Regions from separate parts of the Luteibacter sp. SVR4-7G genome, predicted to be linked through region 1. Evidence: predicted binding sites of a transcription regulator. Region 1 holds the regulator's gene; each other region holds the start of a gene.
What was found. Region 1 encodes FliA, which starts transcription of late flagellar genes. Its sites were predicted from a motif close to TAAAGTTTNNCNNNCNNNGGCCGATAA; they were not measured.
Positions count from the first base shown of each region.

Region 2: ACR9ZH_RS01120 (methyl-accepting chemotaxis protein) is a predicted target of FliA. The motif match lies at 4,872-4,898, and genes of this name have one in related genera.
Region 3: ACR9ZH_RS09785 (STAS domain-containing protein) is a predicted target of FliA. The motif match lies at 5,064-5,090, and genes of this name have one in related genera.

Region 1 covers NZ_JBPGXO010000010.1:5,951-12,828, forward strand. The annotation lists gene ACR9ZH_RS05515 (flagellar motor protein) at 1-30, opposite strand, end outside; gene ACR9ZH_RS05520 (chemotaxis protein CheA) at 32-2,080, opposite strand; gene ACR9ZH_RS05525 (protein phosphatase CheZ) at 2,088-2,729, opposite strand; gene cheY (chemotaxis response regulator CheY) at 2,739-3,140, opposite strand; gene ACR9ZH_RS05535 (RNA polymerase sigma factor FliA) at 3,172-3,903, opposite strand; gene ACR9ZH_RS05540 (MinD/ParA family protein) at 3,900-4,775, opposite strand; gene flhF (flagellar biosynthesis GTPase FlhF) at 4,823-6,157, opposite strand; gene flhA (flagellar biosynthesis protein FlhA) at 6,179-6,878, opposite strand, start outside.
Region 2 covers NZ_JBPGXO010000002.1:64,258-71,135, forward strand. The annotation lists gene ACR9ZH_RS01085 (AAA family ATPase) at 1-647, opposite strand, end outside; gene ACR9ZH_RS01090 (hypothetical protein) at 979-1,671, shown strand; gene ACR9ZH_RS01095 (hypothetical protein) at 2,307-2,621, shown strand; gene ACR9ZH_RS01100 (hypothetical protein) at 2,857-3,183, shown strand; gene ACR9ZH_RS01105 (SRPBCC family protein) at 3,303-3,809, shown strand; gene ACR9ZH_RS01110 (hypothetical protein) at 3,888-4,277, opposite strand; gene ACR9ZH_RS01115 (hypothetical protein) at 4,328-4,750, opposite strand; gene ACR9ZH_RS01120 (methyl-accepting chemotaxis protein) at 4,928-6,478, shown strand; gene ACR9ZH_RS01125 (DsbA family oxidoreductase) at 6,577-6,878, shown strand, end outside.
Region 3 covers NZ_JBPGXO010000021.1:1,148-8,025, reverse strand. The annotation lists gene ACR9ZH_RS09805 (methyl-accepting chemotaxis protein) at 1-1,469, opposite strand, end outside; gene ACR9ZH_RS09800 (chemotaxis protein CheW) at 1,553-2,068, opposite strand; gene ACR9ZH_RS09795 (chemotaxis protein CheA) at 2,299-4,278, opposite strand; gene ACR9ZH_RS09790 (response regulator) at 4,318-4,680, opposite strand; gene ACR9ZH_RS09785 (STAS domain-containing protein) at 4,691-5,008, opposite strand; gene ACR9ZH_RS09780 (hypothetical protein) at 5,123-5,353, opposite strand; gene ACR9ZH_RS09775 (hypothetical protein) at 6,013-6,438, opposite strand; partial or broken gene ACR9ZH_RS09770 (hypothetical protein) at 6,435-6,878, opposite strand, start outside.

The DNA of each region.
Region 1 (6,878 bases):
GATCGTTCCGACGACGCTCACGATATCCATATCAGACAGCCATCCTCAGGGTAGGCAGGACCTGGCCGCCGTCTTCGGCGAGGCCTGCGAGATCGAGCACGAGCGAAATCCTGCCGTCGCCGGTGATCGTGGCGCCCGCCACGCCGGGCACATCCTTGAGGAACGGCCCCAGCGGCTTGGCCATGACGTCTTCACGTCCAAGCACCTCGTCGACCAGGCAACCGAGGGTCTGGTGGCCGATCTGCACGACCACCACGTGGCCGCCCTTCCCCGCGGCACCGGCCCAGCGGCCGAGATCGGCCAGGGGCAGCGCGCGCTGGCGATGGGACGCGACGATACGGCCGTCGAGTTCCTGGATCTGGCCGGGCACGAGTTCGAACACTTCGGCCACGTTGGACAGCGGCAGCGACAGCAACCGGTTGCCCACGCGCACCATCAGCACGCGCAGGATCGCGAGGGTGAGCGGCACGGAGAGGCGCACCGTGCTGCCGTGCCCGACGCGGGAGTCGATCGACAGCGTGCCGCCGAGTTCCACGATCTTCGTCTTGACCACGTCCATACCGACGCCGCGGCCGGAGATGTCGGAGACCTGGCTGGCCGTGGAGAAACCCGGGCGGAACACGATCTCGTAGCATTCTCGCTCGTCGAGGCGCGCGGCCTGCTCCTCGTCCATCAAGCCCTTTTCGACGGCCTTGCGGCGCAGGACCTCGGGGTCCATGCCCTTGCCGTCGTCGGTGACGGTGATGACGATGCGGTCGCCGAACTGTCCTGCGGCGAGACGGACCGTGCCCGAGCGCGGCTTGCCCTCGCGCTCGCGCACCTCGGGCATCTCGATGCCGTGGTCGACCGAATTGCGCAGCAGGTGAACCAGCGGGTCGGCCAGCGCTTCCACCACGGTGCGGTCGATGTCGGTCTCTTCGCCTTCGGTAACCAGTTCGATCTCCTTGCCCAGCTGGCGGGCGAGATCGCGGACGATGCGCGGGAATCGTGAGAACAGCTTGCCCACCGGCTGCATGCGCATGCGCAGCACGGCGTTCTGCAGGTCTTCGGCCACGCGCTCGAGTTCGCCGATGGCGCGTTCCATCGGGTCGTTGGTGCCGCGCGGCGCGAGGTTGGTGAGGCGGTTGCGAACCAGCACCAGTTCGCCGGCGGCATCCACGAGGCTGTCGAGACGGCTGGTGTCGACGCGGACGGTGGTGTCGGCGGTGGAGGCCGTGCGTTTTTCGGCGGGTTGGGATTTCGGTGAGGCTGTTGCGGGTGCTGCCGCAGGCGTGGGGACCGGGGCGAAAGGCGTCGCGGACAGGTCCGCTCCTACAGGAGCCGTTGCCGGGACGGCGGCGGTGCCGGGGGCGGCGGTGCCGTGGAGGCTGTCGAGCAGGGCTTCGAACTCGTCGTCGCTGATGGTGTTGCCGGCGGGCGGCGCGACGGGAGCGGCAGCCACCGGAGCGGATTCGGGCGCGGAGGCATCCGGTTCGGCGCCGGGCGCGCCGGTGCCATAGAGCGAATCCAGCAGGGCTTCGAACTCGTCATCGGAGATCGTACCGGACGATGCCGGTGCCGGGTCGCGCTCGTTGCGCGCGGCGTCGAGCATCGCCTCGAATTCGTCTTCGATGGGATCGTAGGGGCGCGACGGGACGGCGGCCGCCGCGGGAGCGGCGACCGGTGCGGACAGCGCCACCGGAGGCGCGGAAACGGCGCGGCCCGGGATCAGCAGGCGATCGAGCAGCGAACGCGGGGCGGCGTCGAGCGGCAGGCCGCCATCGGCGGCCCGCATCATGTCGTTGAGGAGGTCGAGCGACTCCAGCAGCGCATCCATGAAGCCTGCGTTGAGCACGACGGCGCCGTTGCGCGCTTCGTTGAGCAGGTCCTCGGCGCGATGGCAGAGCTCCACCATCGGATTCAGGCCGAGGAATCCCGCACCGCCCTTCACGGTGTGGAACGCGCGGAATACCGCGTTAAGCAGGTCGGTGTCGCCCGGCGACGACTCGAGGTCCACGAGCTGTTCGCCCAGGCTCTCGAGCAGTTCGCGTGCCTCGATCAGGAAGACATTGAGCAGCTCGTTGTCCAGCTCCACGCTCATAGGGCGCTCAGAAGCCGAATTCGCTGAGGAGGCGATCCACTTCGTCCTGGCTGACCTTGTCGGCGGGCGGTGCCGCACCGCCCGCGAGGGAGCCGGTCAGGCGCACCAGTTCCACCAGCGAGGACTCGACCTTGGCCATGAAGGCCTCGACCTGGGCCACGCGCTGGCCGGAGAGGTCCTGCCACGACTGTGCTTCCACCATTTCGCCGAAGCCGATATCGCAGCTCTGCGCGAAATCGCCCACGCGCACGGCCAGGGCCGTGGCGTTGGCGCCGAACGCGGGATCGGCGGGATCGAGCACCAGCACTTCGTCGGCCTGGCGCGCCAGCGCCTGGGCCTGCGGGCGCAGCTTCTCGCTGAAATCGAGCGTGCGATGGGCGGCCTGCGAACTCATCTCGAGCACGTCGCGCAGGTGCTTGCGCGCGTCGCCCATGTTGCCCGGCACGCCGTCGTTGGAGATGTCGGCGGCGAGGCGGCGCGCGGACTCGTGCAGGTCGCGCGCGAGGTGGCCCAGGGCCAGGAACAGGTGCTGTTCGCGCGTGCGCAGGAGGCGGTCGAGCGCCTGCTCGAAGGCGGCCGGATCGTCGGCGTCGAGCAGTTCGCGCAGTTCGGGTGCCACGTCATGGCCGGTGGTAAGCATCGTGTTCATCGTCGTTCCTTAGCCTGCGGCCGCAGCGAGACGTTCGAAGATCTTGTCGAGTTTTTCCTTCAGCGTCACCGCGGTGAAGGGCTTGACGACATAGCCGTTCACGCCGCTCTGCGCGGCGGCGATGATCTGGTCGCGGTTGTTCTCCGCGGTGACCATCAGCACCGGCAGCGATTTCAGCTGTGCATCGGCGCGGATCGCCCGCAGCAGGTCGATGCCGGTCATGTTCGGCATGTTCCAGTCGGTGACCACGAGGTCGATCGGCTGCGCGCGCAGCAGCGCCAGCGCCGCGTTACCGTCCTCGGCCTCCTGGATCAGGGTGTTGGTGAACCCCAGCTCCACCAGGAGGTTCCTGACGATACGTCGCATGGTGGAGAAATCGTCCACCACGAGGATCTTCATGTTCTTGTCCAAAACTTCTCTCCGCCTTGCTACCGCGCGTTCGTCAATGCTTGTCTTTCCAACCCGACATGCGTGCACGGAGGCGAATCAGGGCCTGGCCGTGGATCTGGCACACCCGCGATTCGCTCACACCCAGCACCGCACCGATTTCCTTCAGGTTGAGCTCTTCATCGTAGTACAGCGACATGACCAGCTTTTCGCGCTCGGGCAGCCCATCGATGGACTGCGCCAGCGCGTCGCGCAGGCCTTCCTGCTCGAACAATCCGTCCGGACCCGCGGCATCCGGGTCGGCCACGTCGATCGCCGCGCCCTCGTCGCCTTCCGGCGCCGTGAGGCTCAGCAACCGCGCGCTCGCCGCGTCGGCCAGGATCTGGTTGTATTCCATGGCGTCGATGCCCAGCCGCTTCATCACTTCGGCGTCTTCGGCGTCGCCACCCGTCTCGTTTTCGATCTGCCTCGTCACCTCCGCGACCTCGCGCAACTTCCGGTGGACGGAGCGCGGGGTCCAGTCCGTCTTGCGCAGTTCGTCCAGCATGGCGCCACGTATGCGGATGCCCGCATAGGTTTCGAAGCTGGCCGCGCGAGTCGGCGAGTAATTCCTTGCGGCCTCGAGCAATCCGATCATTCCGGCCTGCATGAGGTCGTTCGCATCCACGCTCGGCGGCAGCCTGCCCATCAGGTGATAGGCGATACGGCGCACCAGCGGCGCGTGGGTTTTTACCAGTTGATCCGCCGGGATACGCGTGATCTCGAGATATTCGGTCGCGACGCTCACAGTGGCAGCCCTCCTCCCAAGTGGGACCGCTCGGCGAAAAAGCCGATGCGGCCCTGTGCCCGGGGCTCGGGTTCACCCCATGTATCGACCGACCGGGCCAGATTCTTGAATCCGATCGCGGACCGGCTGCTCGGCCAGGCGTCGACGACGGCCGACTGGCGCCGGATGGCCTGGCGCAGGTATTCGTCGTGCGGGACCATGCCCATGAAATCCAGGGATACGTCGAGGAACCGGTTGGTCACCCGCGACAGCTTCTCGAACAGCTGGCGGCCCTCCTGGGCATGGCGGACCATGTTGGCCACGATGCGGAAGCGGTTGACCGCGAACTCCCGGCTCATCACCTTGATCAGGGCGTAGGCGTCGGTCAGCGAGGCCGGCTCGTCGCAGACCACCACCACCACCTCGTCCGAGGCCGCCGCGAACATGGACACGCTGTCGGAAATGCCGGCGGCGGTGTCGACGATGAGGTATTCGGGCGCCAGCGGGTACTCATCGAAGGCGCGGATGACCGCGGCATGCTCGATGTTCGGCAGCTGGGCCATGCGCCGCGTGCCCGAGGTGGCCGGGATCACCTTCAGGCCGTGCGCGGCTTCGAGGATCAGGTCCTCGATGCGGCACTCCCCTTCCAGCATGTGACCCAGGTGGCGGGTAGGCTGCAGGCCGAGCAGGACGTCGATGTTCGCCATGGCGAGGTCGGCATCGAGCAGGAGGACGTCCCGGCCGCCCATCGCCAGCGCCATGCCGAGGTTGACCGCCACCGTGGTCTTGCCGACGCCGCCCTTGCCGCCCGCGATCGCGATGCTGCGGGTGGGGCGACGGTCGGCGAGCCAGTTCAGTCCGGCGGCCTGGGTGGAATCGGCGTGTGTGCTCATGAAGGAAGTCACTGCCCCTGTCTTTCTGTCTGTGTCCGTGAGGCCGCTCAGGCCAGGGCCGGCGTCGCCGTGCCGAAGCGTTCGGCCAGCAGGGCGTCGTCGGGTTCTTCGTTGCGTTGCTTCAGCCGCTGGGCGGCGAGGCAGACGAGCTTGCGCGCATCGGCCGTGGCGATGTCCTCGGGCACGCGCTGCCCATCCGTCGTGTAGTCCAGCGGAAGATCGTGGCGAATGAGGGCCGAGAGCGCGCCACCGATCAGCGGTGCCTCGTCGAGCTTGGTGAGGATGGCGCTTTGCGGCGCCAGCGGCGCATAAGCGCGGATGGCGCTGTCGATGGCCTGGGCCTGCGCGTTGGCGGCGAGCACGAGGCATACGCGCACGTCCGAAGTTGCGCGCAGCGTGTCGAACTGCTGCTGCAGCTTGGGATCGTTGCCGGCCAGGCCGGCCGTGTCCACGAGGACGGTGTGCTTGCCGCGCAGTTGCAGAAGCACATTGCGCAGGCTGGTGGCGTCGTGTGCATTGAAAACGCGCACGCCGAGCAGGCGGCCATAATGTTCGAGCTGCGCCCCGGCACCGATGCGGTACTGGTCGGCACTGATCAGCGCGACGTTCGACGCGCCATGGCGCAGCACCGCGCGGGCGGCGAGCTTGGCGATCGTCGTGGTCTTGCCCACGCCGGTCGTACCCACCAGTGCCGTGATGCCGCCGCCCACGGTGTCGAAGTTGCGTCCGCTGGCGCGGATGTTGCGCGAGAGGAGGCCCAGCGGCAGGTAGCGGGCCTGGTCCGGGGTCATGCCCGGCGGCAGCTCGGCGCACAGCGCGCGGGCCACGTCGCCGTCGATGCCAAGGCGGGTCATCTCGCGCAGCACGCGGGCACGCAGCGGCTGCTCGCGATCCATCTGGTTCCACGCGAGGGTCGAGAGCTGTACTTCGAGCATCTCGCGCAGGTTGGTGATCTCGGCACGCACGCCGTTCACGGCGGCGTCGTTGTTCGGCGCCACGGTGGCTGCGCGGACCACGTCGGCCACGCTGGCGGCGAGCGCCGCGCTGGACTGGCGCTGCGGCGCGTTGGCGTTGTCCTGCGCGCCGGAGCGCGAGGCACGTTCCACGGCGGCGGCCGTCGCGGCGCGGGCCTGGTCGATCCGCGCGGCGCGATCGGCTTCGTCGCGGATGGCGCGCATCGGCGCTTTCTCTTGCTTCGCCGGCGGCTCCAGGCCGAAGCCGGCTTCGCGCACCAGGGCTTCGTCGTAATCGAGGGCAGCGATGATCTCGATGCCGTCGTCCAGCCGGCGGGTGGACAGGATCACGGCATCCGGGCCCTGTTCGTCCCTGACCTGGCGCATGGCCTGGCGCATGTCGGGAGCAACGAATCGTTTGATTTTCATGCGTGCGATCCTGTCTTCGTCCTATCGTCCGAGGGCCGTCACCAGCTTGACGCGTCGGTTGTCCGGAACCTCGTTGTACGCAAGCACATGCAGGTTTTGGGCCACATGCCGGGTGAAGCGTGAAAGCCACGGACGAAGTGCCGGCGAGACGAGCAGGACCGCCGGTTCGCCGGCCGCTTCCTGGCGCCGCGCCGCGTCGGCAACGCTCTGCTGCAGGCGATCGGCCAGTCCCGGCTCGACGGCCGCGCCGGCGGGACCGCCGCCTTGTAGGGATTGCAGCAGGATCTGCTCCAGCTCCGGCGCCAAAGTAATGACGGGGACTTCCGTACCGAGGCCGGCGATTTCCTGGACGATCTGTCGGCCGAGGGTGACACGCACCGCCGCGGCGAGGACGCCTGGATCCTGGCTCTGCCCCGCGTGCTCGGCCAGCGATTCCACGATGCCGCGGAAGTTGCGGATCGGCACGCGTTCGGCGAGCAGGTTCTGCAGCACCTTGACCACTACGCCGAGCGACAGGCGCTTCGGCACCAGGTCTTCCACCAACTTCGGCGTCTGCTGGGCCAGACGGTCCAGCAACTGCTGCACGTCCTGGTGGCCGATGAGTTCGTGGGCGTGGTTCTGCAGGATGTGCGAGAGGTGCGTGGCGATCACCGTGGCCGGATCGACCACCGTGTAACCGAGCGTCTGCGCGTGCTCGCGCAGGCCCGGCTCGATCCACACG
Region 2 (6,878 bases), on a different contig from region 1:
AAAGATGAAGGGTGATGCCCTAGAATCGCTTGGATATCGGAGCCCACGCCGGTGAAGATGAAAGTAATCGTTGCGCCACGGTCGCCAAGGAGCTTGACGAGTTCGGCGAAATCACGCCGGGCATCCTCTGAAACCACGCGGTCCACCTCGTCGATGACGATGACCCGCACGGTCTGTCGGCCGTCATCGTCCAGTGACGCCAGCACATCGGCGACCCAGGGAACTGAAAGCTCGTTGACGGCAGCATAGGTCTCCTCGCGCTGCCGGTTCGCCTGGATAACCTTAGAAACCCCGAAGTCTTTTTTGACTGTTTTTTTGGCCAACTGATCGGGGGCGAAGGCCTGGATGACCTGACGCATCAGGGAATCGAATGTTGTCTCGGAACTGCACCCAAGTTGCTTGAAATCTCTCGTTTTTTCGACCGAGGCTAGTCCCGCCGTCTTTGCTAACGAGGTCTTTCCGACACCACGCTCGCCAAAGATAAATACATGGCGGCCAGCGGCATAGATGGCTTGACGAACCGTAGCAACTTGATTCTGACGCCCCTTTAAATGCGACGTCTTAGCGATTGGTTTGGAGTGAGCAGTCACGGTGCCCAGCTTGTCTGCGAACTGACGCAGAGTCAGGTCATGAATTCCATTAATCATTCAATCAAATCCTGTGGTTGATGACCACCCTATTATAGGGTCATCTTAAACGTCGTCGCCGCCGACTGCGCTCGATTATGGGGTTGGCGTCTTGCCCGGCAGGTGAGTGCCCTCCGTGGGGTTATTTTCGATTGGCATGGCGGCTGTGGATGCCGCTTCGGACCAGCCGCGAGACGAGTTCTGGGTTCGGCTATCGATGTCACGCGAGCGATTTCGGCGAAATTTTTCCTACGCGAGCGACACGCACTCGGGCACACTGACCAAGCCCTCGGAATCAGTTGCAGAGAAATGATTCATCGGCTTACAGTGACCGCACCTTTGGGCCCTGAACATGCCAACCTACTTTAGATTTGCCATTCAAACCGCCGGTCGTCGGCATTCTGAAGAATGGTCATTCTTTGGAAACAAGAAAGATGGGTGCCTGTACGCGACGCGCGCATCGATGCGGAACTGGCTAAAAATTAGCTTTCACGAGACTGGTGCCTGTCACATCAAGACCGGCGAGTTAGTGGAGATTACCGAATCGGCCGAGACGCTGCGATGGACGAAGGAGCACGCTTGGCTTGCCCCACGGGAAAATTGCACCAAGCCCTCTCATCTGATGCGTCTTATCTATGATTTAAATCGCCAAGGGGCGAATTTGCCTTATTCAGACAGGATCAAGTTTCAGTTTGAAGAATGGGGTGGGCATGGGAGCTTGCACCTGAACGTATATGCCTGCCACGGAGCTGGCGACCCATTCTTGTCTGAAGCAGCGGAGGTCATTGCTGATGAGCGACTAGCTGGTGATCGACGGATAATCTTCGCTCTTGAGGCTGGGCCGCCGCAGATCGATTTGCCCGAACCAATATCTGGTGCCGTCATCCATATTGGCGAGCCCAACGACGATGACAGTTCGGGTCGGTCTCTCAAGAATATGACTTCAATTTTTTATTCCGTTCCAGAAGAGTCAGGGACCTTGGTTTTGGTCGAGGCGTCTGTGGCCAGATTTGTGCTGCCAGAGTTGCCTATCTCGGAGACCTGAGTGATATAGATTGATGATGCGTCAACCACATCACTGGGGTGTACTCCTGCCATCAGTTGCACTCATTACATTGCCTAGGAGGCGTTGATAACTGTTTGGGTGTTGAGAATTTTCTGGATCTCGCCACCACCTACAGACAACCACCCAACGCAAGTGCTAGGTTGTCCCCGTTGCCCGTCTCCGCCGCTTCGAACGCGTCACAGGCAACAGTCGCCCAAAGCGACGATAAGCGCGGGCCAAGGGTGTTGGCGCACCACAAGGCCCGCTAACCACAACCAACTTGCTAGGAGTCGATCAGTGGCTACCCAAGATCATACGGCACCCGCCCGCCCGCCGAATCCCCCCGGCGGCAAATCCCACCGCTCACCGGGCCGTCTGCACAGTCGCAGGCACGGTTGAAGAACCGCGGCGGCGGCCGCTTTCGGAGTCTTTTCTCAGCCGATACCCACACGGCGGGTAGCCCAGTGGGCCGGCGAAAGCCAGGCTGTCGCTGTCATCCACTTCTCAATCAAGCCGCCCGGCGCCCGGATAGGGCAGCCGGTCACCCGCGAGTCCGTTTGATCACCCCCGTGGCACGCCGTTCGCCGGCGTGCCACACCTGGACGCGGGCGCGGCGCATGCCAAAGGAAAAGGTCATGTCAGCAGAAGAGAACAAATCCCCGAAGATTCCCCTCCCGGAAAGTTGCTTCGATCCCGATGCCACGGCGCACGAATTGTTGAATCGCGCCATCGAGTGGCAGCAGTACATTCGTGGTATTTCGGAATTCAGCGCCGATCTGATGTATGGAGAGGACAGCGTGAAGCGCCGCCACGTGGCGATTGCGCTGGAAGCGATCTGTTCGCTCGCGAAGATGAGCGTCGAGTGCACGGAACACGCGCATGCGCAGATGTGCCGTGAACAGTTGCGGTTGGCTACGGAGCTTGGGGCAGGGATGGAACCTGGCGATTGAGACAGTTCGTCATCGCCCTTGATTACTCCGCGACGGCAGGCGGGATTCCGGCCCGCGCGAGCGGTATCCCCAGCCTGTGGCGGCCACGTCCCCTGTTTGGCACAATCCTCCTGCAACAGGGGAAACAGGCATGGCACACCATCCGACGCACTCGGCCGAACCCGGGTGCTCCCACGGTTACCTGTCCTCGCCCCTTGTTGTCCGGACTTTTCACCAAACAGGGGAGTTGTAAAGGATGCTGTTCATCTGGCGAGGCGCGGGAATACTGTCGTTGTTGGTTCCCTTCGGTGTCGCAATCGCGAGCCAATTGTCGGTCGATGGATTGCTGGGGAAGGGGTACTACTCGTCGCACAAGGTCGTTCCGGCGCTGACGCTGGCTATCGGCGGCGTGTTGGTATGGTTGCTCGGCCGGTACCTCAACAGTACGAAGCGCCGATATCGCACCATCCCGGGTACTGACCAGACCGTCCTGGTCCAGAAGTCTCACTCGCTCTTCTGGATACCCATGGAGTGGATAGCTCTCCCGATCATCGCCTTCGCCGGGTTCATGTTGTTCCGTTGAAGGAGCTTCCGAGCTGCAGCCGGTGCAGCTCGAAGCTGCGATCTATTCACTTCCACCGCGTCGACGGCGCGGTCAACATCTGTCCGTCGGACTGTCTCCGACGTACCGGTTGACCGCCTGTGAAAACCGCCGATTCCCACACCATCGAAGCGAGCATAACGATCCGGCGCCCCGTCGGAGTCGTGTACGCGTTCTACCGGGATTTCAAAAACCTGCCGCGCTTCCTGGGCGACGTGATGGCGGTCGAGACCATCGATCCGTCGACCACGCGCTGGACAATCCAGGGCCCGTTGAAGGTGGCGGTGCACTGGACGGTCACCGTCACCGAGGAGATCGAGAACGTCCTGATCCGCTACCAGACCGTCGCCCCTCCGCGGCGCCAGGTCCGTTGGGACATGTATTTCAAGCCGGGCTCCGATCAAGGAGAAACCGTGGTGCGCGAAGTAATGCACACGCCCCTCGGAGCCGTAGGCCTCGAGCTCCTGTCCTGGATCGGCAAGCCGGCCGCGAAGGAAATGGCGGCCAACCTGCACCGATTGAAGGAATTCCTTGAGACAGGTCGTGTGCAAGACCGCAACTATGCGGTACGCGGGAAATTTCCATCTTCAGGTTCGACGGGCAGCTGAGACTCAAGCCCTGAAGTGTCATGGAAGTCGACAATGCGCAGGCCCAATAGCGAGGAGTGGTCTCCATGGTACGAGGCGTCAGGCGATTTGGTGGCCCTCGACTACTGCCAATGCCTTCATCAAGCCGATGACGGTACCGCCATAGCTAGGCGTCAGGACAAAGACTTGGTAGCTGCCCTCAGCGACAAGGACGCGCAGTCTTTCTAGTTCATGCTCACGGGTACTGCGATGACTAAGAGCGGTGAGGAGATCGAGCGGTAAGTCGAAACTGGTCAACAACTCGCAGTCAAAGATGATATTGCCCTCTGAAAATTCGTCGACATTGAGTCGCTCCACGTCCGAAAGCACCAAGGTCAGGGGCGTGCCGGACTCGGTTTTCACAAACACCCTTGCTTCCCGGTCGTTGACCAGGATGCCCATGAGCAGACCGTCGTGCAGCGCAGGGAGCGTATTGATGTATTGCGTCATGGCGTCTTGTTCAGTTCGCTCAATTTGGCCGTAATCGATTTCTTGTTTAGCTATAGTTCTTTCGATGCATTTTCTGGATAGATATCGAAGGAGAGATCCAGGCCGAGATTGCCCAATTCCAGAAGAAGATCGGAAGAAAGCGTGTCTCCTGCGCCTGGGGAGATAAACCATCCGATGAAAAGCTCGGCTCTACCGCCGGTAGCTTTGAGCTCTGCAAAAAAGTCTCGAGAATGCTTTAGTCGCGAAATGCACTCTGATATCGATTCAGTCAACCAGCGAGCGTCATCCTTGATCAGCGGAAACACCGCGAAAGAATCACTATAGACGCCGTCAAGTGAGGCACCTTTAGGGGTGCGCCGAGCGTCTCCCTTATTCCAGGTCACCGATGCATCCAAGCCTATGCTTGGCAACATCAGGTCCAACCCGATGGCTTGGCTGAACAATCGGAGACTTATCGAGTGCTTGTTATTCATAGTAGAAATCGGTTCGACAGCGACGAAATGGACGCCTGCAAGGGCTTCATGGTACCGGGAATTTATTGTCCGATTCCTCGGTCGGTCCGGCGCCATTCGTCGCATGCATATCAGATATGGCTAAACGCCTTCGGGTACGAGCCGATACGGCATCACCTTGTCACGGATGCCAGTACGATGCGATTCACGGTGGGACGCAAGATCTTCGCGGCGATGAGCGCCGGTTTCCTCATTGCGCTTGCGCTGGGTGGCGTGGGCCTGCTGGCCCTCACGTTCACCTTTGGCGACCTTGACGCGATGTTCCACCGGAACCTGCTTCCGGTGGCGCAGGTAGGCCACATACGCTCGGCGATTGCGACCGAGCGCGGAGCGGTAAGCCGCGCCCTCTTGTTCGGCACGCCCGGCGCAGCTGACGACGCTCGGCGCCTCATCGCTTCGCTGGACCGGGATATCGACAAGCGATGGGCCGTGTATCGATCCGACGGCGTGGCGTCGGCTGAAGGCAGCGATGCAGCGCAGCAGTTCGAAGGCGCCCGGGCGGCCGTCGCCCCGCTGATCACGAAGACCCTCGCCATCCTTGACGCGGGCCATCGCCAGGAGGCGACGGATCTCGCATTGCATGGACTGGCCGGCGCGTTCGATGCGGAGAGCGCCGCGATCCTGCGTAACGTGACGCTGGTCGAAGGCACGGCCGGGGCACAGTTCAAGGCCGCCGAAGCCCGTCATGCACGCACCTTCGAGATCAGCCTCGCGATCATCGTCGCCGGTCTCGTCATCCTGTGCGCCGCTGGCTGGCTGCTGTTCCGGGCGGTCATGACGCCCTTGAGGGTTGCGAGCCGCCTCGCCGCCGACATCAGCCAGGGCACGCTGAAGCATGCGCTCGACGTGACGGGCGACGACGAGTTGAGCGATACCTTGCGCTCCCTGGCGACCATGGACGATACGCTCGCTACGGTGGTCGAGCAGGTTCGTGAAGGCGCACGGAGCGTGTCCCTGGCGGCGGCGGAAATCTCCCACGGCGTGGACGACCTCTCGCAGCGCACGCAGTCGCAGGCGGCGGCGCTGGAAGAAACGGCCGCGTCGATGGAGCAGATGGCGGCATCGGTGCGGCAGAACTCGGAAGGGGCGCGCACGGCCGAGACGGTGACCAAGGCATTGCACGAGGACGCGAAACGCGCCGCCGCCGTCGCGCGTTCGGCGGAAGAAGGCATGCAGCGGATCCAGCACGCCGCGAGCAGCATCTCGGGCATCGCCTCGCTGATGGACGAGATCGCCTTCCAGACGAACCTGCTGGCCCTCAACGCCGCGGTGGAAGCGGCACGTGCCGGCGAACAGGGGAGGGGCTTCGCGGTCGTGGCGTCCGAAGTACGCCAGCTCGCCCAGCGCAGCGCCAACTCGTCGCGCGAGATCCGCAAGCTCGCCACCGAGACAGGCGAGAGCGTCGCCCACGGCGTGGAACTGGTGCGCTCCACCGGCCGTTCGCTCGACGACATCCACCGGGGCACTTCACGCGTTGCCGGCATCATCGCGGAGATTGCCGCCGCGTCGGGAGAGCAGGCCTCGGGCGTGGACCAGGTCGTCCAGTCGGTTTCCGCACTCGACGAGATGACCCAGCAGAACGCCGCGTTGGCGGAAGAGGCGAGCGCAGCCAGCCGGGCGTCGCTCGAGCGGGCGAGGGAACTGACCGGACAGGTGGCCTTCTTCCGCTTCGTCGAAGCGGAGGTGTGAGCCGCCTCCGGGGCGACACCGCGAGTTTGTTCTAAGCAAGAGGTTAAGGCTGGGCGCGTGTACGATATCCGCAGGTATTTTTGATCAAGGACTCAGCCGTGCCGAAGAAAATCAAGATCGACTTCGTTTCGGACATCGCCTGCCCGTGGTGCGTCATCGGCCTGGGTGGTCTTGAGCAGGCACTGGATCGATTGCACGATGTGATCGAGCCGGAGCTCACGTTCCACCCCTTTGAATTGAATCCGCGGATGCCGGCGGGTGGCCAGAACAGCCTGGAGCACATCCACCAGAAGTACGGCATCTCGTTCGATGAAGCGCGGGTCAACCGCGAGCGCATCAGGGCGCGTGCGGCCGACGTCGGTTTTACGATGAACACGTCGGACGACAGCCGCATCTACAA
Region 3 (6,878 bases), on a different contig from region 1:
GCCGCGTTCTGCTGGGTCATCTCGTCCATCTGCAGCACGGCGTGGTTCACCTGGTCGATGCCCGCGGACTGCTCGGAGCTGGCGGCGGCGATTTCGGCGACGATGTCCGTGACCTTCTTCACGCTGTCGACGATTTCGGCCAGCGCCTTGCCCGACTGGTCGACCAGTTCGGAACCGGCGCGCACCTTGTCGGCGCTGTCGTTGATGAGACCCTTGATCTCCTTCGCCGCATTGGCGGAGCGTCCGGCCAAGTTGCGCACTTCCGTCGCCACCACGGCGAAACCGCGGCCCTGTTCGCCGGCACGTGCCGCTTCCACCGCCGCATTGAGCGCCAGCAGGTTGGTCTGGAAAGCGATCTCGTCGATGAGGCTGACGATGTCGGAGATCTTCTTGCTGGAGGAGTTGATCTCGCGCATGGCGACGACCGTCTGGGCGACCACCTCGCCACCCTTCTCGGCCTGCTCGCGAGCGCCACGGGCCAGCTGGTTGGCGTGGCTGGCGTTCTCGGCGTTCTGCTTGACGGTGGAGGTCATCTCCTCCATCGATGAAGCGGTTTCCTCGAGGCTGGAGGCCTGTTCCTGGGTGCGCTGCGAAAGGTCGTCGTTGCCGCGCGAGATCTGCTGCGCGGCCGTGCTGACCGAACCGGCGCCATGGCGCACTTCGGAAACGATGGCGCTGAGGCGCTCGTCCATCACGCGGAACGCTTCCTGCAACTGGCCGAGCTCGTCGTTGCGCGTGACCTTCACGTCATGGCCGAGCTTGCCCTCGGCGATGAGATGGGCGACGGAAACCGTCTGCGACAGCGTGCGGATGATCGAGCGGATGACCAGCACGGCGATGAGCAGGCTGATGCCAAGGCCGAGGGCCAGGGCGAAGATGCTCAGCGTGCGGATGGTCCGGTACTGGGCGGATTCTTTCTGGAAGATCGCCTCGGCTTCGATGCGCTTGCCCTCCATGAGCTTCTGCAGCTGGGCCTGGCGATCCATCATCAGCGGACGGACCTGGAGTTCGAGCACGTCGCTGGCACCTTCGTCGCCCTGGTTCAGCGCATCGAGCATATCGCTCTTGCTCTGGTCGTAGTCGGCGTTCGTGGCCTGCCACTTGTCGTAGTACTTCTTGATGTCGGGGGACATCGGGACCTTGCTGAATTCCTGCTTCACCGAGGCCATGTCCGCCTGGTACTTCTGGAACTCGGCGACCTTCTGCTTCACCTGGTCCGGCTTGCCAACCTTGGAGGCGGCTTCACCCAGTACCACGAAGGACATGAGCGAGTTCGCGTTGATGCGCGCGAGCATCTCCGACGGTGCCAGCTCTTCCTCATAGATCCTGCGCATGCCTTCGTTTTGGAAGTGCATGGCGCCGAGGCCGACGGCCGCGCCGCCGATCAGCATGAGCGTGAGCAGGCCGAGCACGCCGTACAGGCGTCCGCGGATGGTGAGGGCAGGCATTTTGAACTTGAACTTCTTCATTGCGATTCCAATCGGCAAGGTGCGGCAAGGGCAAACCAGGCATCACGGCGGGCAAGCCTGGTGGCCTCCCGGTGTTCGTACGCTCAGGCGACGGCTTTCACATCCGGCGAGGCGAGAGCCGCCTCGAGCATCTGGGCATCCTGCGGCTGGAGCAGGCGATCCACGTCGAGGAGCAGCACCATGCGCTCGCCGACGGAAGTCAGGCCCTTCAGGTATTCGGTATCGACGGTGGTGCCCATGTCGGGCACCGGTCGCACGGCGCCCGGGGCGACGTCGACCACGTCGGAGACCGCATCCACCACCACGCCGAACTGGCGGCCGGCGACCATCACGATCACGCAGACGGTGGTGGCGGTGTATTCCTCGCGGGCCAGGCCGAAGCGCAGGCGCAGGTCCAGCACGGGAACGATGGCGCCGCGGAGATTAAGCACGCCGAGCACGTAGGACGGGGCCTGCGGAATGCGGGTGACCGGCGTCCAGCCACGGATTTCACGGACGGCGAGGATGTCGACGCCGTATTCCTCGTTCCCGAGGTTGACGGTGAGGTACTGCGCGGCCTCGTCGGACGCGGCGGTGGCGGTGCTGGCGTGCTCGTTCATGTCGTTCCCACGGCGGATCGGTTCGGCGGTTCGGGACCCCTTCCCAAGGGGTATCGGCCGCGGCCGCAGGGACTTGAGGGGGGAATTCGAGGCGCCCAAGGCAGCAAAGGGCTGCTGTGTAGGAGCGCGCCTTGCGCGCGACATCTTTTGAGGCCGTGAGCAACAGGCCCTGCTGCTCCTCGCGGAAAGATGTCGCGCGCAAGGCGCGCTCCTACGACGGCTTCCTTCGATCAGGCGGCCTTGCGGCGCCCCTGCATGCGCACCAGGCCGGTCACGTCGGCGATCAGCGCCACCGAGCCGTCGGCCAGGATCGTGGCGCCGGAAATCCCCGCCACGCGCCGGTAATTGGCCTCCAGCGACTTCACCACCGCCTGCTGCTGGCCGATCAGCTCATCCACGAACAGGCCGATGCGGGCGCCCTCGCCTTCCACGACGATCACGATGCCCTCGTCGATCGCCCGGCGGCGGCCATCGCAGCCGAACACGTCGAACAGACGCACGATCGGCAGCCACTGGTCGCGGAAGCGGAACAGCTCGCCGCCGCCGGCCACGCTGCGCACAGCGTCCGGCTTCACCTGCACCGATTCCACGATGGAAACCAGCGGCACGATGTAGGTCTCCTCGCCTACCGCGGCGGTGAGGCCGTCGATGATGGCGAGGGTGAGCGGCAGCGTGATGGTGAAAGTGGTGCCGCTGCCCTGCGTGCTGCGGATGCCGACGGTACCGCCGAGATCCATGACATTGCGGCGGACTACGTCCATGCCGACGCCACGACCCGAAAGGTCGGTGGTGGCGGCCGCGGTGGAGAACCCGGCCTCGAAGATCAGCTCGGCCACGGCCTCGTCGGACATGCCGTCACCCGACGCGATGATGCCGCGCTGCACGGCCTTCGCCACGATGGCGTCGCGGTTCAGGCCGGCGCCGTCGTCGGCCACTTCCACCACGATGGAACCGCCGCGATGGAAGGCCTCCATGCGCAGGGTGCCCGTATCGGACTTGCCCGCGGCGAGGCGCTTCGCCGGGCCTTCCAGGCCATGGTCGATGGCGTTGCGCACGAGGTGGACCAGCGGATCGCCGATCTTCTCGAGCACGGTCTTGTCGAGTTCGGTGGTCTCGCCGCGCAGGTCCAGCACCACCTTCTTGTCCAGCTTCTGCGCCAGGTCGCGGACCAGGCGCGGGAAGCGGTTGAACACCGTGCTGATGGGCAGCATGCGGATGCTCATCACGCTTTCCTGCAACTCGCGCGTATGGCGGCCCAGCTGGGCGAGACCATGACGCAGCATTTCCAGCTGCGACGCGTCAACGCCGTCATGGAACTGGCTGAGCATCGACTGGGTGATGACCAGTTCGCCCACGAGGTTGATCAGCGTATCGATCTTCTCGATGCCGACGCGGACGGAACTGGATTCGCTGTTCATGGCCACGTCGCGCACGGCGCGCGGGGCGGACGGCGCAGCCGGGGCGGTGGGCGCGGTGGGCGCGGCCGGAGACGGCGCGGCGAGACGGGGTGTGAGGGTCAGGTCGCAGTCGCCATCGACCCAGTCGAACACGCCTTCGACGGCGGCGCGCTTGGCGCCGGCGTCGAGGTGGAGCGTCCAGCCGAGGTAGGACGATGAGGCGTCCATGTCGGCCAACGCGGGAAGCCTGCTGGCATCGCATTCGGCGCGAAGCGGCCCCAGCGCGCCGAGTTCGCGGAACATGCGCGCCGGATCGTTGCCGGTCTTGAGCAGGTAATCGAAGGGGCGGAAGGCGATGTCCCAGCCTTCGATGGCCTCGGCAGGCGCGGCGGCCTTGGCGGCCACAGGCGCCGCGGCCGTGCCGCCGGACACCATCGCCGAGAGCTCGGCCAGCAGGGCCTGGCTCTCGGCCGTGGCCGCGGGCTTGCCCGCCATCGACAGGGCCAGCATGTCGCGCACGGTGTCGCCCGAGCGAAGCAGCAACTCCACCACGGCCTTTTCCATCGGACGGCGGCCGCTGCGGACCTCGTCCATCAGGTTCTCGGCCACGTGGGTGAACGCCGCCACGTCGGTGAAACCGAACGTGGCCGCGCCGCCCTTGATCGAGTGGGCGGCGCGGAACACCACGTTGATCAGCTCCGGATCGTCGGCACCTTCGTCCAGGGCGAGGAGCGCCTGCTCCATGGCGTCGAGGCCATCGAGGCTTTCCTCGTGGAACGCCTTGTGGAATTGCGCCAGATCGACTTTGGACATGGAGGTGGATCCTGGATTGCCGGAACGTCTTGGAGCGGATTAACCGAGCACGCGGGCGACGGTGGCCAGCAGCTGGTCGGGGTCGAACGGCTTCACCAGCCAGCCGGTGGCGCCGGCGGCCTTGCCTTCCATCTTCTTTTCCGGGTTCGACTCGGTGGTGAGCATGAGGATGGGCACGCCGCTGTAACCGGCCATCGTGCGCATCTCGCGGACCATGGAAATGCCGTCCATCACCGGCATGTTCACGTCGGCCAGGACCAGGTCGAACTTCGTGCCGCGCGCCGTATCCAGCGCCGCCTGGCCGTTATCGGCCTCGTCCACGTCGTGGCCCGCGCCACGCAGGGTGAAGGCCACCATGCTGCGCATGGAGGCCGAGTCGTCTACCGCAAGAATCTTCGCCATCGGAGCACCTTCAGTTCACGCCGGCGTGGGCCGGCAGTTCGATCAAAGCATCAAGGCCCAGCACGGACACGCCGCGCCGGAGAGGGTCGCTGACACCGGTCCAGGCGACGGGAAGGCCCGCCGCACGGGCGTCGCGGGAGAACGCCGCGAGGACCTGCAGTGCCGCCGTATCGACCTGGGCCACGGACGCGCCGTCGAGCTCGACGGGCTGGCCGGCGGCCAGGACGCCCAGCAGCGTATCGCGGAGCGCCGGCGCCGCGCCGATACGCAGGTCGGCATCCAGCGCCAGCGGGGCGCGGGGGGCGTCTTTGGAGGATTTCTTCGCCATCGTCCGTACCGTTGGGACCCTTGGCGCACATCGCCCGGGGGGTCGTTCGATGGGCTTATCGGCTTGCGGGGGGAAAGCTTTAGGGGTGTGGGTTACCCGTTTCGACGCGGGACCTCAGCCCTTTCCGCTATCCCTGCCCTGGTTAGCTATCGATCCGCGACGCACCTTCTGGACCCAAGGGAGCAAGCCGCAAGGATTCTCACGAAACTGCCGCGTCATAACCTCATCCATCGGAATCCTTTCGTCCCACAAGCCCACTCCTCCCACGACAACGCACAAGAACAGCTCCACGCCGACTGCTCGCACCGAATACATTTCTTCGCGATCAATGAATTCGATTTCCATGTACCCAATTCTATAAATGCCTGGCGGCAGGATCCTCAAGACCAGACGTGATTAGAAATGCGCACCACACTGGATGATCGACATTGATGTCAAAAAAGTCTTCAAAGTAAACAAGGCCTAACTCTTCGAGGCGCCGCAGGAACTCGCGCTGCGCCTCAGGGCCGAAGGACGGGCCGAATGAAATCAACTCGTCATTGATGCCTGTGGGTAACGAGGTCTCCCATGCACATGTACACCTGATCAAGCCCTACGCCTCGCTCGATCAGAGACGCGCGCCTAATCACAATCCCGAACTCAACTGATGCATGTATGGACGTCACAACACTACCTATAGTTCGTCGCGATACGGGGCGGATTTCAACGTCTCCTCAAGCGCTTCCTTCACTCGAGCACCCCATTTCGAATCCAACTGACTCATCAGTTTAATTCTCTCGGGAAACGCAATACGATAGCCGCTCCCTATACGTTCCACCAATAGCGGTGCGCTGATGATGCTCCATACGGCCAAATAGTACTCGTCGTCCGAGCCTCCGCGGGTCCCATTCCGTAGTCGGAATATAGGAAGCTCGCTAGCTCATCTGGCACTAAATGGTTCCAAACCCGTTGCGATCGGCACACCGCCGAACAGCGCCGTGTACTGCCGGATATTGTTTTGACACTTAAAGCAAGCCGGCAATTTTTCTTGCCGGTTGTAGCGGTGCGCCAGGGTAACTTTCAATCCACGCCCTGGATCCCTCTAGAATGTCCTGCCCTGCGTTCTCCAGATGTTGGGCCAGGATTCCAACATGAAGATTGAGCCATTGCGCACGAGTAGTCGTTACTGGCTCTTTGGCAAAGAAAGTCAGACGATCTTTGCGAGTGGCCCATAGAAACAAGAACAAGTTGTACCCAGCAATCGGCTCCCCTTGAGTGTCGATATAGATCATGCTCACCCCGTCCCTATCGGTCATGATGTCAATGGCATATTTCGGACCTCGAAGCAGAACATTGTCGGTATCAACGTCGATCACACTGAGGCCGTAGGCCGAGATCAAGTACCCCCATGACACGCGGACGACCTCAGCCAAACTCGAAATGTAATTCATTTCACGAATTTCCCGTCTTTATAAACATACCCCGCCCGTTTGAGCATCAAATATTCTCGCCCGTAGCCCGACAACTCCATCAGTCCCGTCGTCTCATTTGGTTTCACGAGAACGCTAAAGAGACGATTGACGCCTTGCACGTCGAAAGCCGGACGTGTAGCCGCGAGAATGTTATCGCCGCGATCAATTGCATTTGCAAGCCAGGGCTGGTTGTAGTCTGTCCAGAACTGCCTGGGGTTCACATACAGATCGTCCGGAATGTTCAGCACGTTGAATCCACCAGTTCTCGGACCAAGGTTGGTCGTCTTAACGTTCCCAAGCTCATTAATCACCGACTCCATGTCATTCGAGTAGGAGCCAACAATCGTGGTCGTACGACCCTCTGCAGACTGTAAAACCACCCCTGAGGTTGGCTTGTATGTCAGGGTAGCAGTCGCTTC